DNA from 2 places in the Carboxydocella sp. ULO1 genome. Region 1 is predicted to be linked to the other one. Evidence: riboswitches for the same ligand, from Rfam matches in the RefSeq annotation. Region 1 holds a riboswitch; the other holds the start of a gene.
The links. A riboswitch is a leader RNA that binds a small molecule or an ion and turns the genes downstream of it on or off. The one in region 1 is predicted to bind glycine.

Region 1 (15,996 bases):
TTTCCCGGTATCCACTGTGGAAGGTCATGCCGGTCGTCTGGTGCTGGGCAAGCTGAAAGGCAAAACGGTAGTGGCTATGCAGGGTAGATTTCATTACTATGAAGGTTACAGCATGGGAGAAGTCACCTTCCCGGTACGAGTCATGAAGCTACTGGGGGCACGCCAGCTGTTCGTTACCAATGCGGCCGGTGGTATCAACCGGGAGTTTAAACCGGGAGACCTGATGTTGATAACCGACCATATTAATTTGATGGGCAGCAACCCTCTGATTGGACCTAACTGGGATGATTTTGGCCCCCGTTTTCCGGACATGAGTGCTGCTTACAGTGCCCGTCTCCAGGAAATCGCAGACCGGGTAGCAGCCAGCCAGGGTTTTAAGCTGCAGCGAGGGGTTTATGCCGCCATGACCGGGCCTTCTTATGAAACCCCGGCCGAAATCCGTTATCTGGCTAAAATTGGTGCTGATGCGGTGGGGATGTCCACTGTGCCTGAAGTTATTGTAGCCAATCACAGCGGCATGGAAGTGCTGGGTATTTCCTGTATCACCAATATGGCGGCCGGAATTTTGCCAGAGAAACTGGACCACAGTGAAGTAATGGAAACTGCTGAAAGAATTAAAAAGCAATTTTTAGCGCTGGTAAAGGGGATAGTGGAGTTATGTTAGAGTTAAGGGAAAAAATTAAGGATGCAGCAAGCTATATTAAAAAAGCACTGGCTGGCCGGGAACTGCCCCAAATCGGTCTGGTGCTGGGGTCCGGGCTGGGCTCACTGGCAGAGGAGATTGAGGAAACGGTAATTCTGGATTATGCCGAAATCCCCTATTTCCCGGTTTCCACTGTGGCAGGCCATGCTGGCCGCCTGGTTATCGGCTTGCTCTCTGGCAAACGGGTTATGGCCATGCAGGGACGCTTTCACTACTATGAAGGTTATAGCTTGCAGGAAGTAACCTTTCCCATTCGCGTGATGCAGGCCCTGGGGATAAAAGAGCTGATAGTTACCAATGCCTGCGGAGGGATGAATCCCACTTTTGCTCCCGGGGACTTGCTGTTAATTTCTGACCATATTAATTTCATTGGCAGCAATCCCTTGATTGGCCCCAATCTGGAGGAATTTGGGCCCCGGTTCCCTGATATGAGTGAAGCCTACAGCCGCCGTTTGCGTGCCCTTGCCCGCCAGGTGGCCGGGGAACAGGGAGTAAAACTGCAGGAAGGAGTATATGTGCCGGTCAGCGGGCCTAATTACTGTACCCCGGCAGAACTGATTTTCCTGCGCCAGATCGGCGGCGACGCGGTGGGCATGTCCACAGTCCCGGAAGTGATTGTTGCTAACCATGGGGGCATGGAGGTACTGGGAATAGCCTGTGTCACCGATATGGCGATAGGAGAACACCTGGAAAAGCTGGAGCATGAGCAGGTAGTTGCGGTGGCGGAACAGGCCCGGCCCCGTTTCATTCAATTGATCAAGGGAATTCTGGCAGCGATGTAAGGAGGAAAGGGCATGCGCGCATATGATATTATCCGCAAAAAACGGGATGGCGGCGAATTGAGCCAGGCGGAAATAGAATTCATGGTCCAGGGCTATACCAGCAATGAAATTCCCGATTACCAGATGGCCGCCTGGGCCATGGCTGTCTTCCTGCGGGGGATGAATGCCAGGGAAACAGCGGATTTGACCATGGCTATGGTCCGTTCTGGCGATCAGGTGGACCTAAGTGGCATTGCCGGGATCAAGGTAGATAAGCATTCCACCGGTGGCGTCGGGGATACCACCACCCTGGTGCTGGCTCCTCTGGTAGCAGCAGCCGGGGCACCGGTAGCCAAGATGAGCGGCCGCGGTCTGGGACATACCGGTGGTACTCTGGATAAGTTCGATTCCATTCCCGGTTTCCGTGTAGAGCTGAATAAAGAGGAGTTTATCCGCAATGTCAACACAGTTGGGGCGGCTGTTGTCGGGCAAACAGGCAATCTGGCCCCGGCTGACAAAAAGCTGTATGCCCTGCGGGATGTCACGGCAACTGTGGATTCTATTCCCTTGATTGCCAGCTCTATTATGAGTAAAAAAATTGCTGCTGGAGCAGATGCCATCGTACTGGATGTTAAAACCGGCAGCGGGGCCTTTATGAAAACCCTGGAGGATTCTTTCGCCCTGGCCCGGGCCATGGTGGCCATCGGCCAGGAGGTAGGGCGAAAAACAGTAGCGGTAATTACCGATATGGACCAGCCTCTGGGTCGGGCGATTGGCAATGCCCTTGAGGTCAAAGAGGCTATTGAAACTTTAAGAGGCGGCGGTCCCTCCGATTTGAGGGAACTTTGCCTGACTCTGGGAGCCCACATGGTCACCCTGGCTGGGAAGGCTGCCAATCCGGCGGCAGCCCGGGCCAGACTGGAGGAACTGCTGCAGAATGGGCAGGCTCTGGCCAAATTCAAAGAAATGGTAGCTGCCCAGGGCGGTGACCCCCGGGTTATCGACCAGCCTGAGCTCCTGCCTCAGGCCCAAAAGGTAATTCCTCTCCTGGCAGAACAGGATGGCTATGTGGCGCGAATCGAAGCCGAGGAGCTAGGGATCGCAGCCACCATGCTGGGGGCTGGCCGGGAGACCAAGGAATCAAAAGTGGATCTGGCCGTTGGTTTGGTAGTTAACAAGAAAGTAGGAGAGGCGGTGGCGGCTGGCGAACCACTGGTTTGGCTCCATGTCAACGAGGAACGGCGGCTGGCGGAAGTAATGGCTAAAGTAAAAGCCGCTTTTACCATCAGCTGTCAGCAGCCGGCACCGGCGACCTTGATCTATGGGGAAGTAGTTTAGTTGAGGTTCGAGGTTGGAAGTTTGAAGTTGGATTAGGGACCATGGTGTTAGCCATGGTCTTTTTTTTGAATTACCCCAGGCGGATTACCGGGGTGGTTTCTTTTTGTCTGACCAGCGGTGTTACTGTTCGGTGTACTTAAATGACCATTCAGTCAGAAGATTTATCCTTTTGGAAAAAAATATAGTGTAAAAAATTCAGATAAGTATAATTGTTCTTAGATATATATGAATGAAGATTCATTCCGAGGAAGCCGGGAGAAATAGCGTTAGGGAGGTTGAGAAGATGTTAAGTGTACTGAATTTAAACAAAAAATTATTTTTCTGGTCCCTGGGACTGACACTGGGCAGTCTGTTTTCCGTACTGGTAACTCTGGCCAATACAGGTAATCTATTTGCTGCCATGCCACTGGCAGGAGTGGGTGGGTTTGTAATTGAAGCTGATAAAATCACGGGTACCAATTTTGAACTGATTCCTTCAGTTGCCGATACCAATTTGTCCAATAAGGAACAGGAAAGCTGGACAGCTTTTCCCCAGTCCCAGACTACCATGGATACTGTGAGTATCTGGGGCCTGCGCCTTTACAAGAATATAGATTTGTCGCATCTGGGTTTTCCGGTGGCCAATTATGTCCAGGTATTAGTGGAAGCCAATACAACTGAAAGTAAATATGTCAGCGGTACCCAGCTGTTGATGAATGCCGATTATATTGAAGCGGAACAAATTGATTTCGGAGATCTGCAGATGGACGAGAATATGAGGACTGACCACCCCAACCTGGTAACCGGAGATGACCAAAAAGCTGATATAGGTATGAAAGCCAGTTCTGTTACCCTGACCAGGGCTAAAATCAATGCCCACTATATGTCCACCAAAACCATGAGCATTCCCGGCATGAAGCTGACTTTGCATCTCTACGACAGCAATAACAGGGAAGTAGCGCCAGCCAATATCATGCATAGCAGCCCCTGGAATAACTGATTTAAGGAAGGCCCGGCTTCCTTATTTTTTTCCTGGAGGGATGAAAATGAAAATTAAAATGCAGGCAATTATACTGGGCGGCTTGCTTGGGGCTTTTGCAGGCGGGGTGTGGTGGCAATTGGGCCTGGTTTCGGCCCTCATTGGTGCCATGGCTGGAATAGGAACAATGATGATTCTGGTCAGGTATTTTCCTCATAAACAGATTGCCTACGGTGTCGAAGGGGCCATTACCCTGGGGTTGATCGGAGGGGCTTTGATGCCCCAAAATTATATATATGCAGGGATAGCTCTTGGTATGACAGCTGGCAGCTGGCTATACAGCGGAATTTTTTCCTGCTGGCTTAACAGGATGCAATTGAAAGGCTGGTATATGGAGTTGCCTGGAAAAATGCTCTGGCGTCCCTTGCTGGCTGCAATAAGTGTAATGATAACGGAAATTGCTTTTAACCCCTGGCTGGCATGGCCTGTGGCTATTCTTGCTACTACCTCCTGGGGCTTTATCCTGGTGCAAAATCGGAAACGTCCTGTTTTGGGGGCGGTATTAAATCTTTTAGGGAGCATATTAGTTATCTGGTTTGGGATTGATATTGCTCCGGTCCTTTTTTTGCCAGGGAGCGGGCTTTACTGGGCCGGAATGGTTCTGGGGCTGGGATTGCTGGCCTTATCATTACTGGCTCTGTTTTTCCCCCACTGGCATCTGGGTTTAGGGGTTACCATCCTGATTCTGTCAATTCTCTCGTATGTTGGAGCTGCCGGTGGATTAGTGCTGGGAGGGTTGCTGTCTCTTCTGGGCGGATGTTTGATCCTGGCCTGGGCCGGTCAAAAAATTGAAAAAAATAATGTTAATTTAGCTCAATAACGGCAGGAATTTTCCTTTTCCTGCCGAATATATTTTTATCCAACAGTGGAGGCGAGAAGATGGAGGTTCGTTGGAAAGCGTGGCTGGTCTATGATGATAAGGCAGTGGGTGGGAGCGGATTGTGTGCACTGCTTAAAGCTATACAGCAGTATGGTTCTCTGAACCAGGCAGCACAGAAATTGGGTATATCATACCGCCAGGCCTGGGGCCGGCTGCGCAAAGCTGAAGCTGTTTTACAGCGGGAACTGGTTTACAAGCAAACTGGAGGAGAAAATGGAGGGGGAATGAGTCTGACTGGAGATGGGGAGAGACTTTTACTGTTTTTTGAACAAATGACAGCAGAGATAAATGCGGTTGTCAGTTACTGGCAACAAAGAAAGCCATTTTAATTTTTTTATCTGCGTTATGTACATTTTAACAGAACGAGGGAGGAAATTGTTTTATGAAGAGAACTGCTATCTTATTTACAGTTATCATGCTTTTTATCGCCAGTTTAACTGGTTGCGGTTCCCAGCAGGAAAAGGCTAAAAATACAATAGCAGAAAAAAGTAACAAAGATGTGATCCTGGCTACTACTACCAGCACCCAGGATTCAGGTTTGCTGGATGTGTTGATACCTGCTTTTGAAAAAGAAACTGGATATAATGTCAAAACAATTGCGGTAGGAACTGGTCAGGCTCTGGCTATGGGAGAAAGAGGAGAAGCTGATGTCCTGTTGACTCACGCACCGGCATCTGAACAAAAGCTGGTGGATAAAGGGATTGTGACTGACTACTCTCTGGTAATGCACAATGACTTTATCCTGGTTGGCCCAGCAGAGGACCCGGCCAGAGTTAAAGGAAAAGAAATAAAAGAGGCACTCAAAGCTATCTCTCAGCAGCAGGCTCTATTCTTATCCCGGGGGGATAATTCCGGTACCCACAAGTTTGAACAAAAAATATGGGAAAAGGTAGGAATAAAACCTGCCGGCAAATGGTATCAGTCTACTGGCAGCGGGATGGGACAAACCCTGAGTGTGGCTGCAGAAAAACGGGGTTATACAATTACAGACCGGGGCACTTACCTGGCCTTAAAAGACAAGTTGAATTTGGAGATTTTGGTCCAGGGCAGTAATGAGTTAAAGAATATCTACCATGTCATGGCAGTAAATCCTGACAAATATCCCAAAGTTAATGCTAAAGGAGCTCGAGCTTTTATCGCCTTTTTACTTAAACCGGACACCCAGAAGTTGATCGGCCAGTTTGGGGTGGATAAATATGGCCAGCCCCTGTTTTATCCTGATGCTATAAAACAGTAACAAAGTAGGTGCAAGGGATGGAATTGATCTGGGAAGGGATGGTTCAGGCGCTGAAATTATTGTTCCAGGGGGACCGGGAAACCTGGGCCATTATTGCCCTTTCTTTGCGGGTTTCAGGCACAGCTACTATCTTAAGTCTTGTCATAGGGATTCCCCTGGGTGTGTACCTGGCTTTAGGGGATTTTCGGGGGCGGCGCTTGCTGGTGACTCTGGTTAACAGCGGTATGGGTATGCCGCCGGTGGTAGCTGGTCTGCTGGTGACCATTTTGCTTTGGCGTAATGGGCCCCTGGGTTTCTTTCATCTTCTCTATACCCCTGCCGCCATGATTATCGCTCAGACTTTGATTGCTGCTCCTATCATTGTGGGGTTGACTATGGCCGCCATTCAACAGATTAACCCCAAATTGGTCTGGCAGCTGCAATCTTTAGGGGCGAGTCCTTTACATATTATCGGGATCCTGTTAAAGGAGGCCCGTTATTCCCTGCTGGCAGCAGTGATGGCAGGATTTGGGGCAGTGGTTTCGGAAGTAGGTGCTTCCATGATGGTAGGGGGCAATATCCAGGGGGAAACCCGGGTTTTAACTACAGCAACAGTAATGGAAGTAAGTAAAGGCAATTTTGGCCTGGCCATGGCTTTGAGTTTTGTTCTGCTATTTTTAAGTTATGGAGTAACCTATCTGCTCACCCTGTTGCAGCAAAGGAGAGGTTGAAATGGGCTGGCCGCTGTTACTGGAAAATCTACAGGTAAAGCGCGGGGGTAAGCTGGTACTTGCCGTGCCGCGCTTAGAGCTTGGAGCCGGGGAAATCATGGCGGTGCTGGGTCCCAATGGGGCAGGCAAAAGTACATTGCTGCTGACAGTGGCCGGGATCCTCTGTCCCAGCCAGGGCAGCATTCGCGCCGGGGAAATGGTCTGGGGCCCGGGCCGGGACCCTTATCAATGGCGCCAGGCGGTAACCCTGGTTTTTCAGGAGGCATTGCTGGTCAGTGGAACCGTACTGGATAATGTCACCCTGGGGCTGAAATTTCGTGGCCTATCTGCCCGGGAGCGGGAACAGCTGGCCGGGCCCTGGCTGGAACGGCTGGGCCTGACGGAGCTGGCCCGGCGCCGAGTTCAAGATTTAAGTGGAGGGGAAGCTCAGCGGGTAGCCCTGGCCCGTGCCCTGGTTCTTAAGCCCCAGGTGCTCTTGCTGGATGAACCTTTTGCCGCTGTGGATGCACCTACCCGTAGCCGTCTCCTGCGGGAATTGCGTCTGTTATTGAAAGAAACGGGCATCACCACCCTGTTCATTACCCATGACTTTCGGGAATTGCCGTTACTGGCTGACCGGGGGCTGGTACTGTTGCAGGGGCAAATGGCTCAGGTGGGAACGGTGCGGGAACTGGCCGAACGGCCGGCTAGTGAGGCGATAGCTCGTTTTTTTGGGGTGGAAAATCTCTGGCCTACCGGAGGAAGTCTGCCGGGTTTAAAGGAACTGCCGCCCGGTCTGGGGGCTATTCCGGCCCGGTGCGTGCGAATCCTCGGCGCCAAACCGGCTGTAGCCGGTGAGAGCTGGCTTTGGCCTGGGAAGGTAAAATATGTGGAAGAACACTGGGATGGGGTTTACTATTGTCTCCTTTGTGAAGGACTGGAAGTTTGGGGCTGGGCAGATAACCAGCTGCGGCTGCAATTAGGGGAACAGGCCTGGGCAGTAATCAATAAAAAACAGTTACATTATATTGAAACCCGGAATAGCCTAAATTTTTTGTCAGATCAAGAAGGACTTCCGGGTTAGTTGGCGAATATATTATAAATGGAGACCTGCCTTGAAACTGAATATACGGGGGAGGAAGAGGTCGGGAGAGACCCTTAAAGGGCGCCGAAGGAGCAAGATGGGCGGTTGGCGGCCGCAGATCAAAACTCTCAGGCAAAAGAACTGACTTCAGACCCCACTCTGGAGAGCTTTCGGGTAGACTGCCAGGTTGCCCGAAACACCCAAGGGGAAGCCCGTAACTATTGCGGGTAATCTCTCAGGTAACCAGGACAGAGAAAAGCCAAAAAGGCTTGTCTCTGTCCTTTTTATTTGTCCCCATTGGCACATACTAATGTTAAGGAGGTGTTCCTGTTGGCAGAATTGAAACGCACTCCCCTTTATGAGTTGCATATAGCCGCCGGAGCGAAGATGGTGGATTTTGGGGGCTGGGAAATGCCGGTTCAGTACAGTGGCATTATCGATGAACACCAGACCGTCCGCCAGGCAGCAGGTCTTTTTGATGTCTCCCACATGGGGGAAATTACCGTTAAAGGCCCCGGGGCCCTGGCCTTTCTGGAAAAGTTGCTGCCCAACCAGGTGGCCAGGTTAGCAAAAGGGCAAATCCTCTATTCTCCCATGTGCTATGAACACGGTGGCACGGTGGATGACCTGCTGGTATACAAGGAGGATGCGGAGGAATATCTCCTTGTAGTCAATGCCGGCAATACTGATAAGGATTATGAATGGATCAAGCAGCTGGCCCCGGCAGGAGTGGAGGTGGAAAACATTTCCCATACTGTGGCCCAGCTGGCCATTCAGGGACCTCAGGCTACTGCGATCCTTAAGCCCCTTACTCCCGTTCAGTTAGATGCTATTCGCTACTACTGGTTCACCCGAGGTGAGGTTGCGGGCATACCCTGTATTATCTCCCGCACCGGCTACACCGGGGAGGATGGCTGGGAACTTTATTGTTCACCGGACCAGGCCAGGCAGCTCTGGCAAACCCTGCTTACGGCTGGACAGGATAAGGGTATTAAGCCTATCGGTTTGGGGGCCCGGGATACCCTGCGCTTTGAGGCTGCTATGCCTCTATATGGCCATGAACTGAGCGAAGATATTACACCCCTGGAAGCTGGCCTGAAGAGATTCATCGCCCTTGATAAACCGGAAGATTTCATCGGCAAGACTGCTCTTACGGCCCAGGCTGAAGCAGGACTGAAGCGCAAGCTGGTAGGTCTGGAAATGGTAGAGCGGGGCATTGCCCGGCAGGGTTATCCCGTAGTTTATCAGGGCCAGGAAATTGGGATGGTTACATCCGGAACCATGGCTCCAACCCTGGGGAAAAACCTGGCCATGGCCCTCATAGCTGCTGATGTGGCCCAAACTGGTCAGGAAGTAGCCGTTATGATTCGTAACAAGGAAGTAAAGGCAAAAATCGTTAGTTTGCCTTTTTATAAAAGAGGGAGGTAATTGAGTATGAGCAAAGTGCTGGCAGATTTAAAGTACACCAAAGATCATGAATGGGTAAAAATTGAAGGAAACATGGCGATTATCGGCATCACAGACCATGCCCAGGAAGCCCTTGGCGATGTGGTATTTGTGGATTTGCCGCCGGTGGGCACTGAAATCACTGCCGGTGAAAGTTTCGGTACTGTGGAATCCGTGAAGGCTGTTTCCGACATCTACGCTCCGGTAACCGGCAAAGTGGTGGAAGTAAACCAGGAGCTTATCGACGCCCCTGAAAAAATCAATGAAGATGCCTATGCTGCCTGGATGGTCAAGGTGGAAATCAGCGAAGAACCGGCGGAATTGCTGACTGCTGACGAATACGAAGAATTGCTGGCCAACGAATAAGAGCGAGGGGGCATAACCGCATGTATATACCGCATACCGAGGCTGAGCGGCGGGAAATGCTGGCCGCTATGGGAGTGAACAGTATTGAGGACTTGTTTGCTGACATTCCGGCGGAAGTGAAAATGCAGCGGCCATTACAGATTCCCGGGTTTAAGAACGAGATGGAAGTAGCTGCCCATTTGCGGGAACTGGCTGCCAAAAACGCCAGCCTGCAGGAATATGTATCCTTCCTGGGGGCAGGGGTTTATGACCATCATATTCCCGGTGCCGTAGATCATATTCTCCTGCGTTCCGAGTTTTACACAGCCTATACTCCCTATCAGCCGGAAATAAGCCAGGGGACGCTGACTGCGATTTTTGAATTCCAGACCCTGATCTGCCAGTTGACTGGCATGGATGTGGCCAATGCTTCTATGTATGATGGGGCTACAGCCACGGCGGAAGCGGCCCTGATGGGCTGTGCAGCCACCCGCCGGCCGCGGATTCTGATTTCCACTGCCGTTCATCCTGAATACCGGGCCGTGGTGAAGACCTATGCCCGGGGCCAGGGGCTGGAAGTGGTGGAAATCCCCTATGAAGACGGAGTAACCTCTGAAGCTGCGTTACAGGAACAACTGGATACATTGGCTGGGGTGGTGATTATCCAGCAACCTAACTTCTTTGGCTGTCTGGAGCAGGGCGAGAGGATTGGTGAGATGGCCAAACAGGCTGGGGCCAAATTTGTGGTTATCGCTGACCCCATTTCCCTGGGACTTTTGACTCCTCCTGGTGAATATGGTGCGGATATCGTGGTTGGTGATGGCCAGCCCTGGGGCAATCCTCCCAGTTTTGGCGGACCTTCTTTTGGCTTTATGGCTGTGAAAGAGGAGATGGTAAGACGGATGCCGGGCCGAATTGTCGGACAGACCGTTGACAATCGGGGCCAGCGGGCTTTTGTTCTCACCCTGCAGGCCCGGGAACAACATATTCGCCGGGAAAAAGCTACCTCCAACATTTGTTCCAACCAGGCTCTCTGTGCGCTGGCTGCCACTATTCACCTGAGTTTGCTGGGCAAGCAGGGGGTTAGGAAAGTTGCCGAATTGAATGTGCAAAAGGCCCACTATCTCTTTGAGGAAATGAAAAAACTTCCCGGCTTTGCACCAGCCTTTACAGCACCCTTTTTCCGGGAATTTGCTATCAAGACTCCTCAATCGCCCCGGCGGATCAATGAAAAGTTGCTGGCCCACAAATTTATTGGCGGTTTGGATCTGGAGTGGGTTTATCCCGAACTGACCAGTACCCAGCTGTGGACAGCCACTGAAAAACGAACCAGGCAGGAAATAGACCGTCTGATCGCAGTGCTGGGGGAGGTGAAGTAAGATGGCCAAACTGATTTTTGAGCTCAGCCGCCCTGGTTGTGTTGGTCATCCCCTGCCGGATTGTGATGTACCTGCCCGGGAGCTGGCTGAACTGTTACCGGGAGTGGAATTAAGAGAAGAAGTAAAGGGCTTGCCGGAAGTGAGTGAAGTGGAAGTCATTCGCCATTTCACCGAGCTTTCCCGTCTCAATCACGGGGTGGATTCTGGTTTTTATCCCCTGGGCTCCTGTACGATGAAATATAATCCTAAAATCAATGAAAATACCGCTCGCTTACCCGGTTTTGCCTGGCTGCATCCCTATCAGCCGGAGGAGTCGATCCAGGGGGCTCTGGAGTTGCTGTACCAGACCCAGGAGTATCTGGCGGAAATCGCCGGTTTGCCGGCAGTGACCCTGCAACCGGCAGCGGGGGCGCACGGGGAATATACCGGGATGATGATCATCCGGGCCTACCATGAGAGCCGGGGGGATAAACGCACCAGGGTGATTGTTCCTGACTCCGCCCATGGCACCAACCCGGCTACTGCCGCCATTTGCGGCTATTCAGTGGTAGCGGTGAAATCCGATGAGCGGGGCTGTGTGGATGTGGAAGCCCTGAAAAAGGTGATGGATGAGCATGTCGCTGCCTTAATGCTGACCAACCCCAACACTCTGGGTTTGTTTGAAGAAAACATCCGGGAAATTGCGGAAATCGTGCATAGCAAAGGCGGTTTGCTCTACTATGATGGGGCCAATGCCAATGCCATTATGGGAATTGCTCGGCCGGGAGATATGGGCTTTGATGTAATGCACTTTAACCTGCATAAGACCTTTTCCACTCCCCACGGGGGCGGCGGCCCTGGTTCCGGTCCGGTAGCAGTGCGGGATTTCCTGGCACCTTTCCTGCCTGTACCGGTTGTAGTGAAAGGCGAGGATGGTTACCGCCTGGATTATGACCGACCCCAGTCCATTGGTAAGGTGCGTTCCTTCTATGGCAACTTCGGGGTGGCAGTTAAGGCCTATACTTACATGCGGGCTCTGGGCGGAGAAGGCCTGAAGGCTGTCAGCGAAAATGCTGTACTTAATGCCAACTACTTGCTCAGTCAGCTGAAACAGCATTATTATCTTCCTGTTGACAGGATTTGCAAACACGAATTTGTGCTCAATTCCAAAAAGCAAAAACCTTATGGTGTCAGAACTATGGATATAGCCAAACGGTTACTGGATTATGGCTATCATCCGCCTACGGTCTACTTCCCGCTGATCGTGGAGGAAGCCCTGATGATCGAACCCACAGAAACGGAGTCCAAACAGACTCTGGATGAATTTATTGCCAGTATGATCAAAATCGCCCGGGAAGCGGAGGAAAATCCGGAGCTGCTGACATCAGCTCCCCATACTACCCCCATTGGTCGGGTAGATGAAGCCCGGGCGGCCAGACAGCCTGTATTGAAATGGGATGGTCAATAATGGAAAAGAAATTACAAACGGCCTGGCAAGTGCGCCAGGCCCATTTTCCCCCCAGAATTTATTTTGACCGCCCCCATGCAACCAAAGGGGTAAGTGTGACCGGCAAGGAATGTGCCCTGAATTGCAGTCATTGCGGTGGGCATTATCTGGAAAAGATGGCTGCTTTGAAACCAGAAATCTTAGGGCAAGCTAAAAGCTATCTGATTAGCGGCGGCTGTGATGGTCAGGGCCGGGTCCCCTGGTCCCGCCAGCTGGATCTACTGCTCCAGGCCAAAGGAAAGAGCCGCTACAACATGCATGTGGGATTGGTGAATGAGGAGGAAATTCCAGCTCTGGCCCGGATTGCTGATGTGGTTTCCTTTGATTTTGTTGCTGATGATGCTACCATCCGCGAAGCCCTGGGCCTGGAAAAAACGGTGGAAGATTATGTCCGGGTCTATCAGGCTCTCAGGCAAAAGGTCAGAGTTTTGCCCCATATTTGTATCGGTTTGCGCGGAGGAGAGGAAAGCGGGGAAGAAAGAGCGCTGGATTTGCTGGCCGAGCTGGGGACCGAGGGACTGGTTTTTATAGTCTTTACCCCGACTCCCGGCACCCGCTATGCCGATCGTCAGCCGCCGCCCTTAGAACGAGTGGTGGATTTGCTGAGCGAGGCCCGTTTGCGTTTTCCTAATTTGCCCATTCACCTGGGGTGTATGCGGCCCAAAGGCAAATATCGGGCCCGGCTGGACGAACTGGCCATCAGGGCCGGGATCAACCGGCTGGTGCAGCCCACCCCGGGAGCTGTTCAGCTGGCGCAAACCCTGGGACTGGAGATAGTCTACGGGGAGGAGTGTTGTGTACTATGATCAAGGTTTCAGCGGGTACAGCCCATGTACTGGGGCTAAAACAGCTTAAAACCGATGCCCCTCCCACCACCGCCTATTTGATGGCGGGGGAAAAGTGCAGTCGTTCCTGTGGCTTCTGTCCTCAAGGCCGGGACAGCCAGAGCCGTTCTGATCTCCTCTCCCGGGTGACCTGGCCGGGTTTTCAGATGCAGGAAGTGGTGCCCCGGATTGCTGCTGCTTTTCAGTCCGGGGAGATCAAACGCACCTGTTTGCAAGTGGTTAACAGCCGGGAGGCCTGGCTGCAAACCCGGGAGATGATTGCAGAACTGACACGGCAAACCGATGTGCCCATTTGCCTTTCCTGCACACGCATGGATATGGCTCGGCTGGAGGAAATGCTGGCTGCGGGTGTAGAACGGATTGGACTACCTCTGGATGTAGCCAATCCTGAACTTTATAGCCAGATCAAGGGCGGTTCCTGGGGTGAACAGCTGGCTTTTATCGAAGCTGCCGCCCGAACTTTTCCGGGGCGAATTAGCACTCATCTCATCGTTGGCCTGGGAGAGCGGGAAGAAGAAATTTGCCAGCTGCTGCAGCGTTTTACCGACCAGGGAATAACAGTGGCTCTTTTTGCCTTTACCCCTGTGCCGGGTACAGCTCTGGCAGACCGGCCGCCACCACCGCTGGCCCAGTATCGCCGCATCCAGGCTGCCCACTGGTTAATCAAAAACAAACTGGTCAGGGTAGAACAAATGATTTTTACTGCCAGTGGTCGCCTGGTTTATCTGGGAGCCAGGGAGCAGTTACGGCAATGGCTGGCCTGTGGCAGGGCATTCCAGACCAGTGGCTGTCCAGATTGCAACCGGCCCTATTATAATGAGAAACCAGGGGGTATTATGTATAATTATCCCCGGCCGCTGACTGAAGCAGAGAGAGAGCAGGAACTGGCTTTCCTTTTCAGCAGTCTGAAAACTGAGCCGAAGGAGGAGGAACAGTGCAGTGGCGCTTGATTGATAGTGGCAGCATGGACCCTTACTGGAATATGGCCGTGGATGAAGCCATTCTGGAAGCAGTAGCTGCTGGCCAGGTTCCTCCTACCCTGCGCTTTTATGCCTGGCAGCCTCCCGGGCTGTCCCTGGGGTATTTTCAGCGGCTGCAACAGGAAGTGGACCTGGTTGCCTGTCAGCGGCTGGGAGTAAAAGTAGTGCGCCGCCTGACTGGAGGCAGAGCGGTTCTTCATGAACATGAGCTGACCTATAGCCTGATAGCCCCGCAGGACCATCCGGCGGTTAGCGGTTCAGTTCTGGAATCATATTTAAAGATTTCCCGGGGTCTGCTGACAGGTTTAAAAAATCTGGGGATCGATGCATGTCTGGCAGAAGGTAAAAGCGGAACAGAACCGGCTTCTTCAGCCTGTTTTGATGCTCCTTCCCGGTATGAACTGACGGTAGAGGGCAAAAAATTAGTGGGCAGTGCCCAGACCCGCAAACAGGGAGTGGTTTTGCAGCACGGTTCCATCCTGGTGCGGCTGGAGACGGAGAAACTTTTCGCCTGTCTCCGCTTTCCCAGTGAAGAAATGCGGAGGCGGCTGCTCAGTAATTTTCACCAGCGGGCTATCACTATTGGTGCGATTCTGGGACGGGAACCGGAATATGAGGAACTGGTAAATGCCTTTACAGCTGGCTTTAGCCAGGGCCTGGGTATAGAACTGCAAACGGGTTTGCTTACAGAGCAGGAAAAGGCACAGGCAGCAATGCTGGTAGCGGAAAAATACAGCCAGGAAAGCTGGAACAATTTACGATAACTAATTTTTATTTTTATCATAAGTAATAATTGGGTATAATATGAGCGGGGAGAAGGGGGCTGGGTCCCTCCACGGACTGCAAATCCGCTCGGCCTGGACGTAACCCGTCCGGGGGTTGGTTCGATTCCAACTCTCCCCTCCATACCGGTACTGTTACCGGTATTTTTTTTAACTTGATTATAACAAAAAGTTATTAGCCAGATAATAATAAGTTATTGTATAATTTAACAGAGCATTGTTGATAAGGGGATGGAATAATGGGGAAAACTGGAGTGTTTGTCTGCTGGTGTGGGTCCAATATCGGTGGTGTTGTGAATGTACCGCAAGTGGTGGAAGCTGTACGTTCATTGCCAGGAGTAGTGCTGGCAACAGATCACAAGTATACTTGCTCTGAACCAGGGCAACAGATGATCATTTCGGCTATCCAGGAGCATGGTTTGGAACGGGTGGTAGTTGCTTCCTGCTCTCCACGCATGCACGAGCTTACCTTCCGTAAAACCCTGAAGCGAGCTGGTTTGAATCCATATATGCTGGAAATGGCTAATTTGCGCGAACATTGTTCCTGGATTCATTCTCATCTACCCCAGCTGGCCACAGAAAAGGCTATTGCCCTGGTCAAAAAAGCCATTGCCAAAGTTAGTCGGGCCAAACCGTTGTTTGAAGATTTTTTGCCTATAAATAAAAGAGCACTGGTGATAGGGGGCGGAATAGCCGGGTTGCAAGCTGCTCTGGATATTGCTGAACACGGCTATGAAGTCGTACTGGTAGAAAAAGAGCCAACCATTGGTGGTAAAATGGCAGCTCTGGATAAAACTTTTCCTACCCTGGACTGTTCAGCCTGTATATGTACACCAAAAATGGTGGAGGCAGCCCAGCATCCAAAGATAAAAATTTATACTCTGGCGGAAGTAGCTAAGGTTGAGGGCTATCTGGGCAATTTTACTGTTACCGTTCACCAGAAACCACGGTATATAGATCTGGCCAGATGTTCCGGGTGCGGCATTTGTGAAAGTAAGTGCCCGAGCAAGGTAGCCAGTGAAT
Region 2 (15,996 bases), on a different contig from region 1:
CAAGCAGAGGAGCACGACCTCGGTCTGATTTGTGGGTACTGAACGGCACAAAAATGCCAGCAGTACTGATAGAAATGGGATTCGTGACTAACCCTGGCGAAGAGGCTAAACTTAACAGTAATTCGTATCAAGCAATTTTAGCGGATGCTATCGTTAAGGCAATTTTGCGTTACAAGAAAGGGGAGAGTGTTTGATGTTACCGGTTGAGCTTGTGATGGCTCTGACGGTAGGATTTACCGAGAGCTTGAAGCAAACCTTTCGTATACCCAAACAATGGCTCTGGCTGCTGGTGATTGCTCTGGGCGCTGCCTTAAATGGCCTCAATGCCTGGGCCTTTGGCGGACCGGTGCTGGAGGCAGTGAAGGAAGGCATTATTGGGGCGGCGACAGCCAGCGGTATCTATGGTCTGACCAAGGCGGCTCTAAAGGGAGGTAATGCAGATGGCGGCGATAGGTAAATGGTACGGCCAGCCTGATCCGAACAAAAACCAGGAGAAGCTGATTATACCAGTGCCAGTTATTGTTCCATGACGCCCGCCCGAAAGGGTGGGTTATTTTGAGGACGGGGGTTAATCACCCCCTTCTACTCGATTGCTTAATACTAAAAGTAATAAAATATTTGTCGTATTTTGGAAGGGAAAACTCATATTATAACGAATTAAACAATCAGATAATATGGGAGGTGTTGATATGCAAAAAGCAGAAGGGAATGAGCTTGCTATCAAAGATAGTGGGGCAAGAGAGGGAGAAGATAAAACAAAAATGGCAATTGATACATTTGGAAGGATAATGGCAGAATCATTTCAAATATATGAAAAGATGAAAAAAACACAAAATGTAGGCATATTTGTTGATTATGATAATGTATATTGGACATTAATGAAGAAATATTCACATGATCCTGATCATGCGGAACCTGATAAAAATCTTTTTATTAGATTATGGGACACATATGGGAGGGATAATGTTCGAACATTTAGGGTTTATGGTGACTTTCAAGCAATCAGGACATGCCTAACAAGTTTGCAGAAGAAAAGAGTTCAGATAAGACATGTATATTCGAATGGGAAAGTTGACGAGAGAAGAAAAAACTCCTCCGATATTGAACTTTGTATAGATGCCATAGAAAGTACTTACAAAGATTCAAATATATCGTTATATGTTTTTGTTACAGCTGATAGTGATATGATCCCTATTCTGAGTCGTATGATTTATAAAGGGAAAACTGTTCATCTATATTATTTATCAAGCGCAGCACCAAAACACGTTAATATTACTGATTATGCTCATTTTAGTATGGATCTGATGGAGTTTATTAATATTGAACAAAAAGAATATATAATTGATGATTATATTATTGATGCTTTAAAATTTATAGATAATTGGCACAAGCAACATGGAAACACCTCAAAATGGCTTGGGAAAACATGGCTATTGAACGGTTTAGAAAAACAGTTACAGATTCCGCAAGATACATGTAGCAAAATATTAGATAAACTAAAGAAGGAAGAGTTGATAGATTATACTACGAAGGAAACTGAGGACGAGAACGAAATGAAGAGTCATGTTATTATAACATCAAAAGGGAAGCAAAAATTAGAACAAGGATGTGCATAGTAAAAACAGAAAAAACACATGTTCTGGTTGCAAATGTTACAAAAATGTTATATAGTATAATACACAGAGTTATTATTCGTTATTTTTCTAATTCGCTATTTTAATTCGTTATTCTTAATTCGTTATTTATTATTCGCTATGAAGGGCAGGGAATATTCCCTGCCCTTCAACATAGTGCGAAAAAGGCCTGGATGGTGCCGAAATGGTGCCCGAAAGTGTCTCTATGGTGCCGAAAAGGGCATAAAATTGCACAAAAGTTTCCAGAAAACAAAAACCGCTAATCAGGCGCGAAGCCTTGATATTAGCGGTTTTTCTGGCTTTAATATGGTGGGCGATACAGGACTTGAACCTGTGACCTCTTGCATGTCAAGCAAGCGCTCTGACCAACTGAGCTAATCGCCCGTGTTTGGTTGCGGGGGAGGGACTTGAACCCTCGACCTTCGGGTTATGAGCCCGACGAGCTACCAACTGCTCTACCCCGCGTTGATAGTGGAGCGGGTGATGGGAATCGAACCCACGCAACCAGCTTGGAAGGCTGGGGCTCTACCACTGAGCTACACCCGCATTTTAAACTGGCGGAGAAGGTGGGATTCGAACCCACGCGGGACTTGCGCCCCCTACAGCATTTCCAGTGCTGCCTCTTGATCCACTTGAGTACTTCTCCGTGCTAAACTGGAGCCACTAACCGGGATTGAACCGGTGACCTCATCCTTACCAAGGATGCGCTCTACCTACTGAGCTATAGTGGCAAGCTGATGGTGCGCCCGGTAGGAATCGAACCTACGCACCAGGTTCCGGAGACCTGCGCTCTATCCACTGAGCTACGGGCGCCTGGAGCGGAAGACGGGATTCGAACCCGCGACCCTCGCCTTGGCAAGGCGATGCTCTACCACTGAGCCACTTCCGCATAATGCCCACAATTGGTGCGGGTGGAGGGACTTGAACCCCCACGGTTTCCCGCTGGAACCTAAATCCAGTGCGTCTGCCAATTCCGCCACACCCGCGCGGATAATGGTGAGCCATGCTGGACTCGAACCAGCGACACCCTGATTAAAAGTCAGGTGCTCTACCGACTGAGCTAATGGCTCATGAAACAATGGCTGGGGTGGCTGGATTCGAACCAACGCATGGCGGAGTCAAAGTCCGCTGCCTTACCACTTGGCTACACCCCAGCGAAATGGTGGAGGAGGTAGGATTCGAACCTACGAAGGCGTCAGCCGGCAGATTTACAGTCTGCTCCCTTTGACCACTCGGGAACTCCTCCATAGATATTCTGGAGCCGGCGACAGGACTTGAACCCGCAACCTACTGATTACAAGTCAGTTGCTCTACCAGTTGAGCTACGCCGGCAGGCTGGTGACCCCTACGGGATTCGAACCCGTGTTACCGCCGTGAAAGGGCGGTGTCTTAGACCACTTGACCAAGGGGCCATATGCACTTCTGTATTTTACACAACCATTCCGTGTTTGTCAACACTTTTTCTTGCATTATATCCTGGAATTGCGATGGTCGGGGCGACAGGATTCGAACCTGCGACCCCCTGCTCCCAAGGCAGGTGCGCTACCAAGCTGCGCTACGCCCCGTCGCAAAGAATATGATACACCGATATGCCCATGTTGTCAACAAAAAAATTTGTCGAATAAATTCGAAGGAAAATTTAAAAAATTGAAGGACAATAAGCAGGATTTTTGCAACCGAAGAAGAATAATATACGTACAAAGTTTCACAAACAAGCGGCGCCGCGAATGTGAAATTGGCCACAATCTCCTGCAGCGGTTATGGTTGGGAGAGGCGGTAAGTCAGCGAAGATTTACTGCCGGGGAGGGAAGTGAGTTTTGTATGGGCAATGTCAATTGTCAGTGTGGTAAACTGATCTGTCAGGTTGTGGATAATACCTTGATCATTAAATGTCGTCGTTGCAAAAGGTTTATTCTAATCCGTTTAAATGAAATGCGTACCAAACCTGTTATTCATTTTAAAACTTCATAGTGATTCTAGAGTCCAGAGACCTTTGAGTCCGGAGACCGGCAGGAGTTCCTGACAGGAACTCCTGACCGGTCTTTTTCTTTGGCGAAGGAGGTGAAAGGTGTGGCAGGTATTATTCCCCACAAGGAAGGGGCGGAAGTAAGTCATTTAATGGCTGATGTTCGTTGCATGTGTGGCAAAATCGTTGCACAAAGGGCACGTACCAAAATCTACATTAAATGCAGACATTGCAAGCGCTTCATTATCATCGATACCAGGGAAGATTGCAGTAACTGGGAAACCAAATACCGTTAAACCCAGTCCGGAGACTTTCAAGTCCTGAGACCGGTAGCTGGCCGGGCCTCAGGGAGGTTCGGTTTTTTTGTGGAGGAGGGTTGTCCAATGTTAACTTTGCTGGGAATTGGTGCACTTCTTTCACTGGTGTTTGGTTTTAGCTCAGGCGGATATGTAGCGTTCTATGTGTTGCCTGCTGGCAATGGAGTGGTAAGGTCTCTGTTAACCATGTTCCTGGGGGTGCTCATTTCGGCAATAACTTTTGTGCTGGCCGTCAGTCTGGTCTGGCCGGCGGTGATGTAAGGGGGGATTGAGCATGTTAAAGGCTGTATTAATAACGCTGGGGGTATTATGTTTGCTTTTTTCTCTGGCAGTGAGTGCTTATGTTACCCTTTATAAGGTTAAAACCAGAAATGTTTCGGGTATGCTCCTGTTTGTTTTACTGACCCTGGTGATCTGGATAGGAGCTATTTCCGTTGCTGTAGCAGGGGTTATGGTGCATCCGTGAGACGGGTACTGATAAGGAGGCGAAATAATGAAAAAAGCAATGAGCCCGTTGAGGCTGACCTTACTGATATTAATGGGGCTGTTCCTCTGCTGGTTTAAACAGGGGACGGCTTTTGGAGCTGAAGAACAATTTGCTGCCAAACTGGCGGAAAATCGCCGCTTCAATGAAGGCTGTCTGCGCTGCCATGGCGCCATCGGGCTGAAAACCAAAATGGATGGCAAAATAGTCAGTCTTTATGTTGATGAAGGGGAATATCTGGTTTCCCAGCATGGAACCAATCGCTGTACCACCTGTCATCGGGATATTACTGAATATCCCCATACCGGGGCCCTGACCGGGGAAAAAATGCGAGTAGCTATTGATAATAATTGCCGGGACTGTCATAAGGATGTAACTGCGGTATACAGCAACAGTGTGCATAACGGGAAGGTGCGGTGCAGTGCCTGTCATGGGGTGCACAATATCCGCAAAAAAGAAGACGCCCTGGCGCTGGTAGCCAAACAGCAAATCCCCCATACCTGTACTGCGGCAGGATGTCACAGTGGGCGGATCAAGGAGTCCTATGAAGAGAGCTTCCATGGCAAAGCGGTTCTGCTGGGCAGTCAGAAAGCGGCCAGCTGTGTGGATTGTCATGGTTCCCATGAAATTAAGGGGCCCGGTATGGCGGCTTCGCCGGTGAGCAAAACCAATACCCCAAAAACCTGTGCTAAATGTCATTTTAAGCCTGAAGTCAATTTTGCTGCGGGGAAAGAGCATTTTCTTCTGGAAAAAGAGGGTGAAGGAGCTCCCATGTACTATACCCTGAAGTTTTTTGTCTGGTTGACTATAATTGTTGTTACTTTGTTAATCATTCATATGCAGCTGGAACTGTATCGCAAGCTTAGAAATGCGCTGGCCAGCGGGGAACAGCAACACTAGGAGGGGTTGGAATGGAAAAAAGGCACTACCGAGCTGCAGTTAGACGCTGGAATCTTCATCAACGTATTCACCATATTGGTATGTTTTCTACCTTTATTCTCTGTACTATTACCGGCTTGCCCATTAAATGGCATGATAACAGTTTATCCCTGGCCCTTGCCCGCTGGTTTGGCGGGCCGGATACCATGCTCAATATTCATATCGGCAGCGGATTAACCATGATTGCAGTTAGTATTTATCATTTGGTCTGGATGTTTTACAAAATGCTGGTTAAAAAAGATCTGGGCTGGGCCATTATGCCAACTTTAAAGGATGTAACTGACCTGGTGCAACACCTGAAATACCAGCTGGGTTTTACTGACCAACCAGCCCGGTTTGATCGCTATTCCTACAAGGAGAAGTTTGACTACTGGGCGGTATTCTGGGGGATGTTCATCATTGGTGGTTCCGGTATTTTCATGATGATGCCGGAATGGGGAGCGGCCCTGATGCCCCGCTGGCTCATTGATTGCTGGCGGATTGGTCATAGTGATGAGGCGGTACTGGCCATTCTGGCTATCTTTGTCTGGCATTTTTATAATGTTCACTTCAATCCCGATTTTTTCCCGGGCAGCACAACCTGGTTTAATGGGTTGATGGATATTAGGGTAATGGAACACGAACATCCCCTGGAACTGGAGCGAATTAAAAAGGAGCAGGAAAAAATCATCCTGATACCGGAGGAAGGACAGGAGGGAGAGGCATGGCCGTCTTCAAACACAGTCGCAACAAAGGTTTGATTATTGTTGAAATGATCATTTACTTTCTCATCCTGGGCTGGTTTCTGGCTGAATATTTGCCTCTGGGGTTAAGCTAAAGGAGGGACAGGAAAATGGTCAAAACATTTCGGGTCTGGGGTACATTGACGATGGCCATGCTGGTAGTGAGTTTATTGATTGCTACTTTTTTTAGCGTAGGCAGTATCGGTTATACCCAAAATAAAGAAGAAAACAGCCTTTGCGGAAGTTGCCATGAAATGCAACCACAGATCAATTCCTGGCGCTTATCTACCCATGGCCGCATTGGCTGTCTCAAATGCCATCCCAATGTACCCATGACCGAGCTGGCTTATAAACACTGGCGCGGTTTTTACAATCAACCCATCAAGAAGAAAACCATAGTGCCCAATGCAGTCTGCCTGGATTGCCATAGCCGGCAGCGGGATATTTCTCCTCCGGGGGGGCTGGTGGTTCCCCATGAATATCATACTCAGAAGGGAGTAGACTGTGTGGATTGTCATGCTGGTCTGGTGCATTCCACCCGGCAGCCAGGAAGTCCCAGGATCAAAATGCCGGTCTGCCTGAAATGTCATAATGGCAGCAAAGCTACCAATCAATGTAAGGATTGTCACGGAGAGAATGTACCCAAACAATAGGAAATATTTTATCTTGCCATGCCCGGCAGAATTGAGAGCCGGGCATTTACTTTTTATACTTTCTCTATCGGAATAGTACAGATAGCTTGTCAGCGCAGGAAAAGTGTAGTAAAATATTCAGGAACAAAGTGTAGGAGGGAAGAACATCATGGAAAGGGGAACTTTTCGCGTTAAAGCTGGCCTGGCAGAAATGCTGAAAGGCGGCGTCATTATGGATGTAACTACACCGGAACAGGCTAAAATCGCTGAGGAAGCGGGCGCCTGTGCCGTTATGGCTTTGGAAAAAGTACCGGCCGATATCCGGGCCGCGGGCGGAATTGCTCGCATGGCCGATCCCACGGTAATCAAGCGCATTCAAGATGCGGTCACCATCCCGGTAATGGCCAAGTGCCGAATCGGTCATTTTGTGGAGGCCCAGATCCTGGAGTCCCTGGGTGTGGACTATATTGACGAAAGTGAGGTCCTCACTCCTGCGGATGATAAATTCCACATCAATAAATGGGAGTTCAAGGTACCCTTCGTCTGCGGGGCTAAAAACCTGGGGGAAGCCCTGCGCCGGATTGGGGAAGGGGCAGCTATGATCCGGACCAAAGGCGAGCCTGGTACCGGTAATGTGGTGGAAGCAGTCAAACACTTTCGCACGGTGATGGGAGAAATTCGCCGTCTGCAGATGCTGCCCCAGGAAGAGCTGATGACTGCAGCCAAGGAGATGGGCGCTCCCTATGAACTGGTGGTGGAAGTGGCCAAAACCGGGAAGTTGCCGGTGGTGAACTTTGCTGCTGGCGGTATCGCTACTCCTGCTGATGCAGCTTTGATGATGCAGCTGGGCTGTGATGGTGTTTTCGTCGGCTCCGGTATCTTCAAATCCGGGGATCCGGTCAAACGGGCCCGGGCCATTGTAGCTGCCACAACCCACTACAATGATCCGCAGGTACTGGCGGAAGTTTCTAAAGACCTGGGTGAGCCCATGGTCGGGATCGATATTTCCACCATTACTCCAGAAATGAGAATGCAGGATCGGGGCTGGTAAAATGAAAATCGGGGTATTGGCTCTGCAGGGTGCTTTTCGGGAGCACCGGCTGGTGCTGGAAAAACTGGGTGTGGAAGTTGTTGAAGTACGTAAAAAGGAGCAATTGGCAGAGCTGGCGGGGCTGGTAATCCCCGGAGGTGAATCAACTACCATCGGCAAATTGATGGTGGATTTTGGCCTGCTCTCCGAAATCAAGGAGCGTTTTCAGCAGGGGATGGCGGTTTTTGGAACCTGTGCCGGCTTGATTCTGCTGGCAACCGAGATTATGGGCAGTGAACAGCCGCGGCTGGGCTTGATGGAGATGACTGTCAAGCGCAATGCCTATGGTCGACAGGTGGACAGCTTTGAAGTGGATTTGCCGGTTCCCGCTATCGGAGCACAACCCCTGCGGGCGGTTTTCATCCGGGCCCCCTACATTGAACGAGTTGGTTCCGGGGTTGAGGTAATGGCTACCTTCCAGGACAAGATCGTCCTGGCCCGACAGGGCAAGGCGCTGGCGGCGGCTTTCCATCCCGAGCTGACCGAGGATTATCGTTTGCATCAGTATTTTGTGGATTTGTGTAAAAAATAAGTGAATGTTACTTGACATAAGACATTTGTCTTCGTATAATTGTAAACAAAAATGAATACAGCTTCTGGATGAAGGTTGCAGAAGAAGGTAACGGGGTTTACCCGTTACCGCCGAAGGGGCAAGGCGGTATTATGTCGCTCAAACTCTCAGGTGGCTTTTGAGCCAGGTACTGTAACCGGACAGACCTCTGGAGAGACCTGGCAAGACCGGGCGCCGAAGGAGCAAGCCTGCCAGCCGGCAGGTCAATCTCTCAGGCAAAAGGACAGGGAGCGACAGGATGCGTTTGTGGCTTCGTTTACCCTTTTAGCAGCAGTGACCAGAGGACCAATCAGGAGATTGGTCCTTTCTTATAATTCCATCTAACCATCATCTCATAAGGGTAACCCGTTGAAAGGGAACATAGGCAGGAAACAGGCAAGAGAGCCGGTGGTTGGTGCGAACCGGTCCTGGGAACTGCTGAATCCGCCCTGGAGGGGATCCACCGAAGGGCCGTGGCCTGGTAAGTGGATACGGTGGCGCCGTTATCGCATCGAGAGGGTCAAGGGGATATTATTGCCTTTTGGCCAATTAGGGTGGCAACGCGGGAACAAGCTCTCGTCCCTAAAGCTGAGGCTTTATGGATGAGAGCTTTTCTATTTATAATAATCATCTAAATCCGGGAGAGGGGTTGATTTTAATGTTGCAGGACAAAAAGTATCTGATGATTCCTGGGCCGACACCTATTCCACCGGCGGTCCAGCAGGCCATGATTCGGCCCATGATCGGTCACCGCAGTGGGGACTTTGCCAAACTGCACGAACGGCTGATTAAAAAGGCCAAACAGGTTTTTCAGACTGAAAAGGACCTGTTTATTCTCACCCAGTCCGGTACGGGGGGACTGGAAACGGCAGTGGCCAATGTGATCAGCCCTGGGGACAAGGTACTGGCCCTGGTTACCGGTAACTTCGGCGAGCGTTTTGCCAAAATCGCCCGTTTATACGGGGCAGAGGTAGATGCTCTGGAGTTCCCCTGGGGTGAAGCCATTGATTTGAAACAGGTAGAGGAAAAGCTGGCTACCAATCAGTACCGGGCCGTGCTGGCTACCCACAATGAGACTTCCACCGGTGTGACCAATGATATCGGGGGTCTGGGAGCCCTGGTGGCCAAAACCGATGCTGTCCTGCTGGTGGATGCCGTCAGCTCCATGGGCGGGATGGATATCCGCACTGATGAATGGCAGGTGGATATCATGGTTACCGGTAGCCAGAAGGCCTTGATGTTGCCGCCGGGGCTGGCTCTGGTCAGTGTCAGTGAAAAGGCCTGGCAGGCTATGGAGACGGCCAAAGCTCCCCGTTTCTACTTCTGCCTGAAGCAGGCCAGAAAAAATATGGCGGAGTGGAATACCGCCTGGACTCCCAATGTTACCCTCTTTTACGGGCTGGAAGCTGCTCTGGACATGATCCTGGCGGAAGGCTTACCGGAAGTCTTTGCCCGGCATGCCCTTATGACAAAAGCTACCCGGGCCGCGATCAGAGCACTGGGCCTGGAGTTGCTGGCTGCTGATGAAGTAGCTTCCCATACTGTAACTGCTGTTAAGGGCAATGACCAGCTCAATACCGAAGACCTGCGCAAGGTATTGCGTACCAAATACGGGGTCACTTTTGCCGGTGGCCAGGGCAAACTGAAGGGCAAGATTTTCCGGATCGGCCACATGGGTTATGCCGATAAGCTGGATATTATCCTGGCTATTGGGGCGCTGGAAATGGCCCTGGTTGAAGTGGGCTATCCGGTACAGCTGGGTGCCGGTGTGGCTGCCGCCCAGAAGGTATTTCTGGAAGGGTAAGAGGTTTCGCAGTTAATGAAGTTAGATAAGGGGAAAGGGGATTTTTATGCGGATACTGGTCTTAGATGGTGTCAGTGAAAAAGGAATAGATATCTTGCGGGAACCCGGGTTTACTGTGGACGTAATCGAGGAAAAGCTGAGCGAACAGCAACTGGTGGAGATGATTCCCGCCTATGATGCCGTGGTGGTGCGCAGTGCTACCAAGATCACTGCCCCCATTATTGCGGCGGGGGTAAACCTGAAGGTAATCGGCCGCGCCGGTGTCGGGGTGGACAATATCGATGTTCAGGCTGCTACTCAGCATGGTATTATTGTGGTCAATGCTCCCGATGGCAATACCATTGCCGCGGCTGAACACACTCTGGCCCTGATGCTGGCCCTGGCTCGCCATGTACCCCAGGCCAATGAGGCCTTGAAAAAGGGGAAATGGCTGCGCAAGGAATTTACCGGCGTGGAGCTGCGGGATAAAATCCTGGGGGTTATTGGGCTGGGGCGGATTGGTACCGCGGTGGCCAAACGGGCCCAGGGCTTTGCCATGAAGGTCATCGGTTATGACCCCTATATCACCCATGAGCGGGCCCGGGAAATCGGGGTGGAACTGGTGTCCCTGGAGGATGTCTATCGGGAAGCGGACTTTATCACCGTGCATTTGCCCAAAACCAAGGAAACGGTTAACCTGATTAACCGGGAAACCCTGACCAAAATGAAGCCGGGGGTACGGATTATCAATGTTGCCCGCGGTGGCATCATCAATGAACAGGATCTGTATGAGGCTCTGAAGACAGGTAAGGTGGCCGGAGCAGCGCTGGATGTCTTTGAAGTGGAACCCACGACGGAAAGCCCGTTGTTTGAACTGCCCAATGTGGTAGTTACCCCGCATCTGGGGGCATCTACCGAGGAAGCCCAGGTCAATGTGGCTCTGGATGTGGCCCGGGAGATTGTCACCATCCTGCAGGGCGGCATGGCCCAGAATGCTGTGAATATGCCGGCCATTCCCAAAGAAGATGCTCTGGTGGTTAAACCTTATCTGGCCCTGGCGGAAAAGCTGGGCAAGTTTATCTCCCAGCTCACTTCCGAGTTTGAGAATATCGAGATCACCTATGCCGGGGATGTAGCCTGCATCAATACCGCTCCCCTGACTACCGCCATCATCAAGGGGATTATGGAATCCTACAGTGATGTGCCGGTCAGTTATGTCAATGCGGTACAGCTGGCCAAGGGGCGGGGCCTGCGCATCATGGAAACCAGGGAAGAAGAGGCCCATGACTATACCAACCTGATTACCGTCAAACTGACAGGCGGGCCCTGTCCTAAAGCCGTTGGCGGTACCCTCTTCCGGGATAATGATGCCCGCATCGTCTTAATAGACGGTTATCGCATCGACATGGTGCCGGAAGGCTACATGCTGGTTGCCCCCCATATTGATAAGCCCCGGATCATCGGGCGGGTGGGCACCCTCATTGGTGAGCATGACATCAACATTGCTGGAATGCAGGTGGGCCGCAAACAGGTGGGTGGCCGGGCTGTGATGGTGCTGGCGGTGGATAATGTGGTACCGGAGGCAATTCTAGGAGAAATAGCCAAAATAGATGGCATTATCGATGTCAAGTTCGTTTCTTTATAGAAAAACTAATCGGGGAGGAGCTTTAGTTTATGACCAGAATTATTCTTGCCCGCCATGGTGAAACCAACTGGAACCGGGAAGGGCGTTATCAGGGCCAGCTGGACACTGAACTTTCCCCGCTGGGCTGGCAGCAGGCGGAAAGGCTGGCTGAGGCCCTGGCTAAATTACCCATCACCGCTGTCTATTCCAGTCCGCTGAGCCGGGCCTATGAAACTGCTAGAAAAGCTGCAGAAAAGCATCAGCTGCCGGTGGAAATCGTGGAGGGATTGACGGAAATTCACCATGGCTGCTGGCAGGGGCTGTATGCCCATGAGGTAAAGGAACAATACGGAGTGGAACTGGAGATCTGGCAATCCGCTCCCCATCAAATCACCATGCCCGGGGGCGGGGAATGCCTTAAGCAGGTCCAGGATCGGGCAGTAGCAGCTCTGGAGATGATCGCCAAACGCCATCCCTGGGAGACGGTGCTGGTACTGAGCCATGATGCCACTATCCGCGCTTTCTTCTGTTATGCCCTGGGCATGGATTTGGCCAACTTCTGGCTCTTCCGCCAGGATAACACCTGTATCAATGTGGTGGAATACCTGCCAGATGGTCGCTGGCGGCTAAGTAAACTCAATGATACCTGTCATCTGGGCTCTCTGATCTGGGATGTCGATCAGAAGGCATTATAACACCTATCCCCACTTCCGCAATGGAAGTGGGGATACTTTTCCTGCGACCAGGTATAATGTATGCATAATGCCAGCAAAAGCCCTTTGCCAAACAGGAATAGATATAGTAAAATATTCCTTAATCAAGGAAATGGGAGGCGAAATTCGTGCTGGACATCAAATTCATCCGCCAGAACCCGGAAATAGTGGAACAGGCTTTAAAGAACCGGGGGGCAGCGGTTTCCCTGCAGGAGTTCCTGCAACTAGATGAGCAGAGACGGAAGTTATTGGTGGAAGTTGAGCGGCTGAAAAATCAGCGCAATACCACTTCGGAAGAAATTGGCCGTTTAAAAAAACAGGGTCAGGATGCTACTGAGCTGATGGCGGCTATGAAGGAAGTGGGCAATCGCATCAAGGAACTGGATGAGCAGGTGGCCCAAATCGAAGCCAGACTGGAAGAAATCGTTCTGACTATTCCCAATGTACCCCATAGCTCCGTTCCAGTTGGCGCTGACAGTAACGATAACCCGGTAGTGCGGCGCTGGGGAGAACCGCGGCAATTTGATTTTGAACCCAAACCTCACTGGGAAATCGGGGAAGCCCTGGGCATTCTGGATTTTGAACGGGGCGGCAAGGTGACCGGTACCCGCTTTACCTTCCTCAAGGGGGCAGGAGCCCGTCTGGAACGGGCGCTGATCAATTTCATGCTGGATTTACATACCCGGGAACATGGCTATGTGGAAGTTTTCCCACCCTTTCTGGCCAATAGCAAAAGCATGACCGGGACCGGGCAGCTGCCCAAATTTGCGGAAGACATGTTTGCTGTTTCAGGGACAGATTACTACCTGATTCCTACCGCTGAGGTTCCGGTTACCAACCTGTACCGGGAAGAGATTTTAGATAGCAGTCAGCTGCCCATCTATCACTGTGCCTACAGTGCCTGCTTCCGGGCCGAAGCCGGGGCCCACGGCCGGGATACCCGCGGCCTCATTCGCCAGCACCAGTTCAACAAAGTGGAGCTGGTCAAATTCACCAAACCGGAAGACAGCTATGAGGAACTGGAAAAACTGGTCAACAATGCGGAACGGGTGCTGCAACTGCTGGGCCTGCCTTACCAGGTAGTGGTATTGTGTACCGGTGACCTGGGCTTTTCATCGGCCAAAACCTATGACCTGGAGGTCTGGCTGCCCAGTTACAATACCTACCGGGAGATTTCCTCCTGTTCCAATTTCGAAGACTTCCAGGCCCGGCGGGCTGGTATTCGCTTCCGCCGGGATGCCAAAGCCAAACCGGAATATGTCCATACCCTGAACGGGTCAGGGCTGGCTGTTGGCCGAACCCTGGCTGCTATCCTGGAAAACTATCAGCAGGAAGATGGTTCGGTAGTGATACCGGAAGTCCTGCGGCCCTACATGGGTGGATTGGAAGTAATTAGATAGAAAAAGGGACAGACACGGGTATAGTGCCCGTGTCTGTTAGCTCATTTACGGGGAAGGGAGACAGCTATGGGGGAGAGCAGAGAAGTCGCAAGCAAGACCAGGATCCAGGCAGGTAGCCGGGAATATCTGAAAGCCAATATTGCCTTGAGCATCGGGGGGATGGCGGTGTTTGCCAATTTGCATTTCACCCAGCCCCTTTTGCCCCTTTTTACCCGGGAGTTTGGGGTCAAACCGGCCGAGGCTGGCTTGACTGTTTCGGCGGTGATTTTCACCCTGAGCGTGTTTATGCTGGTTTTTGGAACGGTTTCCGATGCCTGGGGCAGAAAAAAGATCATGGCTGCCGGTTTGCTATTAACAGCCCTGCTGGCTTTTGCGGCTGTGTTTGTGCAGAACTTTCCTCAGCTGGTTCTGTTACGGGCTTTGCAGGGAGTATTTCTGGCCGCTTTACCGGCCCTTGGCTATGCCTACATTGGGGAGGAATATGAACAGAGGGCTGTGGCTGCTGCTATCGGAATGTTTATCAGCAGCAATTCCATTGGCGGTATGGGTGGCCGGATTATCAGCGGCGTGATTGCCGATTACTGGGGCTGGCGTTATGCCTTTTTAGTCCTGGGGGGCTTATGCCTTCTGGGTTATGTGCTTTTCCTCTGGTGGCTACCTCCCTCCCGGCATTTTCGCAGCCGGCCCTTCAGCGGGCAGAAAGCACTGGCGGAGATCAAGGAACACTGGTCTAATCCTGTTTTGCGTAATGCTTTTCTTCTAGGTGGCATGATTTTATTTGTTTTTGTTGGCCTCTTCAATTATCTGGGTTTCCGCCTGCAACAGGCTCCTTATTATTTTTCTGCTACTGCTACCGGCTTTTTGTATTTAACCTATCTGGCCGGTACCTTTAGTTCCACTTTATCGGGGCGGCTGGATGGCAGACTGACCATACCGCAACGCATTTTAACCGGTCTGGTCTTGATGTCACTGGGCCTGGTCATGATGATACTGAAACCGCTGTTTTTGATTGTAGCGGGCTTGATTTTCTTCTGTTTTGGCTTTTTCTTTGCCCATGCCGCAACCAGCAACTGGGTCAGCCGTAAAGCCAGACAGGCCCGGGCAGCGGCTTCGGCTCTCTATTTGCTCTGCTATTATCTGGGGGGAACTGCTGGTGGCTACTTTCTGGGTTATGTCTGGCAATGGGGCGGCTGGCTCTGGCTCAGTGCAGTTTGTTTTTTCATGTTGCTGGCTGCAATGGTAGTTAACAGGCAATTAAACAGAGTTTATTGACAGGAAAAATAGCTTATGCTATACTCTTTTATGTATCGCGGAGGGGTGTCCGAGCGGTTTAAGGAGGCGGTCTTGAAAACCGTTGAGTCCTTGACGGGCTCCGTGGGTTCGAATCCCACCCCCTCCGCCAGTCAGAAGCTGGAGAGATGGCCGAGTAGGTCGAAGGCGGTCGCCTGCTAAGCGACTATACGGGCTAAAACCCGTATCGAGGGTTCGAATCCCTCTCTCTCCGCCATTTGTGCGCCCGTAGCTCAGCTGGATAGAGTAACAGACTACGAATCTGGTGGTCGCAGGTTCGAATCCTGCCGGGCGCGCCATTTTCCGTCCTCGTAGCACAACGGATAGTGCAACCGCCTCCTAAGCGGTAGATTCAGGTTCGACTCCTGACGAGGACACCATCAGAGGGAATTGCGATGCAGCTGGAGCACGATGATGCATATTACATGGGATTGGCCCTGGCTGAGGCCAGAAAGGCTATGGCCCTGGGGGAAGTGCCCATTGGCGCTGTGCTGGTGCGCCGGGGTGAGGTAGTGGCTGCTGCCCACAACTGGCGGGAACTGGCCCCGGATCCCACTGGCCATGCTGAAATGCTGGTTATACGGGAAGCTGCCCGTAAACTGGGGGGCTGGCGCCTGACCGAGTCTACCCTGTATGTAACGATTGAACCCTGTCCTATGTGTGCCGGGGCCATTGTCCAGGCCCGCATTGAACGGCTGGTTTATGGCGCCGCAGATCCCAAGGCCGGGGCGGTAGATAGTCTAATGGATCTGGTCCGGCATCCGGGCTTGAATCATCAGGTGGAAGTGACTGCCGGGGTACGGGCGGAGGAGTGCCAGGAACTGATGAAAGAGTTTTTTCGGAAGTTAAGGC

Region 2: another riboswitch for glycine. It lies ahead of ULO1_RS03735 (alanine--glyoxylate aminotransferase family protein); the one in region 1 lies ahead of gcvT (glycine cleavage system aminomethyltransferase GcvT).

Annotation. Positions count from the first base shown of each region.
Region 1 is NZ_BDLQ01000009.1:5,486-21,481, reverse strand. It holds gene ULO1_RS02150 (purine-nucleoside phosphorylase) at 1-664, shown strand, start outside; gene ULO1_RS02145 (purine-nucleoside phosphorylase) at 658-1,485, shown strand; gene ULO1_RS02140 (pyrimidine-nucleoside phosphorylase) at 1,498-2,802, shown strand; gene ULO1_RS02135 (DUF6230 family protein) at 3,086-3,781, shown strand; gene ULO1_RS02130 (DUF6114 domain-containing protein) at 3,828-4,640, shown strand; gene ULO1_RS02125 (winged helix-turn-helix domain-containing protein) at 4,700-5,029, shown strand; gene ULO1_RS02120 (substrate-binding domain-containing protein) at 5,083-5,937, shown strand; gene ULO1_RS02115 (ABC transporter permease) at 5,955-6,647, shown strand; gene ULO1_RS02110 (ABC transporter ATP-binding protein) at 6,649-7,710, shown strand; glycine riboswitch at 7,763-7,864, shown strand; gene gcvT (glycine cleavage system aminomethyltransferase GcvT) at 8,041-9,138, shown strand; gene gcvH (glycine cleavage system protein GcvH) at 9,145-9,522, shown strand; gene gcvPA (aminomethyl-transferring glycine dehydrogenase subunit GcvPA) at 9,543-10,880, shown strand; gene gcvPB (aminomethyl-transferring glycine dehydrogenase subunit GcvPB) at 10,882-12,327, shown strand; gene ULO1_RS02085 (radical SAM protein) at 12,327-13,172, shown strand; gene ULO1_RS02080 (radical SAM protein) at 13,169-14,161, shown strand; gene ULO1_RS02075 (biotin/lipoate A/B protein ligase family protein) at 14,176-14,955, shown strand; tRNA gene ULO1_RS14655 (tRNA-Cys) at 15,002-15,097, shown strand; gene ULO1_RS02070 (CoB--CoM heterodisulfide reductase iron-sulfur subunit A family protein) at 15,213-15,996, shown strand, end outside.
Region 2 is NZ_BDLQ01000016.1:720-16,715, reverse strand. It holds gene ULO1_RS03860 (N-acetylmuramoyl-L-alanine amidase) at 1-194, shown strand, start outside; gene ULO1_RS03855 (hypothetical protein) at 194-457, shown strand; gene ULO1_RS03850 (NYN domain-containing protein) at 690-1,616, shown strand; tRNA gene ULO1_RS03845 (tRNA-Val) at 1,942-2,018, opposite strand; tRNA gene ULO1_RS03840 (tRNA-Met) at 2,024-2,099, opposite strand; tRNA gene ULO1_RS03835 (tRNA-Gly) at 2,107-2,180, opposite strand; tRNA gene ULO1_RS03830 (tRNA-Ser) at 2,190-2,280, opposite strand; tRNA gene ULO1_RS03825 (tRNA-Thr) at 2,290-2,365, opposite strand; tRNA gene ULO1_RS03820 (tRNA-Arg) at 2,373-2,447, opposite strand; tRNA gene ULO1_RS03815 (tRNA-Gly) at 2,449-2,523, opposite strand; tRNA gene ULO1_RS03810 (tRNA-Leu) at 2,538-2,620, opposite strand; tRNA gene ULO1_RS03805 (tRNA-Lys) at 2,629-2,704, opposite strand; tRNA gene ULO1_RS03800 (tRNA-Gln) at 2,714-2,788, opposite strand; tRNA gene ULO1_RS03795 (tRNA-Tyr) at 2,795-2,880, opposite strand; tRNA gene ULO1_RS03790 (tRNA-Thr) at 2,891-2,966, opposite strand; tRNA gene ULO1_RS03785 (tRNA-Glu) at 2,971-3,046, opposite strand; tRNA gene ULO1_RS03780 (tRNA-Pro) at 3,123-3,199, opposite strand; gene ULO1_RS03775 (hypothetical protein) at 3,705-3,896, shown strand; gene ULO1_RS03770 (hypothetical protein) at 3,984-4,178, shown strand; gene ULO1_RS03765 (hypothetical protein) at 4,192-4,383, shown strand; gene ULO1_RS15105 (cytochrome c3 family protein) at 4,411-5,301, shown strand; gene ULO1_RS03755 (formate dehydrogenase subunit gamma) at 5,313-6,080, shown strand; gene ULO1_RS03750 (cytochrome c3 family protein) at 6,173-6,715, shown strand; gene pdxS (pyridoxal 5'-phosphate synthase lyase subunit PdxS) at 6,861-7,745, shown strand; gene pdxT (pyridoxal 5'-phosphate synthase glutaminase subunit PdxT) at 7,747-8,316, shown strand; glycine riboswitch at 8,494-8,592, shown strand; T-box leader at 8,695-8,921, shown strand; gene ULO1_RS03735 (alanine--glyoxylate aminotransferase family protein) at 8,993-10,138, shown strand; gene serA (phosphoglycerate dehydrogenase) at 10,185-11,762, shown strand; gene ULO1_RS03725 (histidine phosphatase family protein) at 11,792-12,436, shown strand; gene serS (serine--tRNA ligase) at 12,583-13,854, shown strand; gene ULO1_RS03715 (MFS transporter) at 13,921-15,126, shown strand; tRNA gene ULO1_RS03710 (tRNA-Ser) at 15,166-15,256, shown strand; tRNA gene ULO1_RS03705 (tRNA-Ser) at 15,267-15,361, shown strand; tRNA gene ULO1_RS03700 (tRNA-Arg) at 15,367-15,443, shown strand; tRNA gene ULO1_RS03695 (tRNA-Arg) at 15,450-15,524, shown strand; gene tadA (tRNA adenosine(34) deaminase TadA) at 15,546-15,996, shown strand, end outside.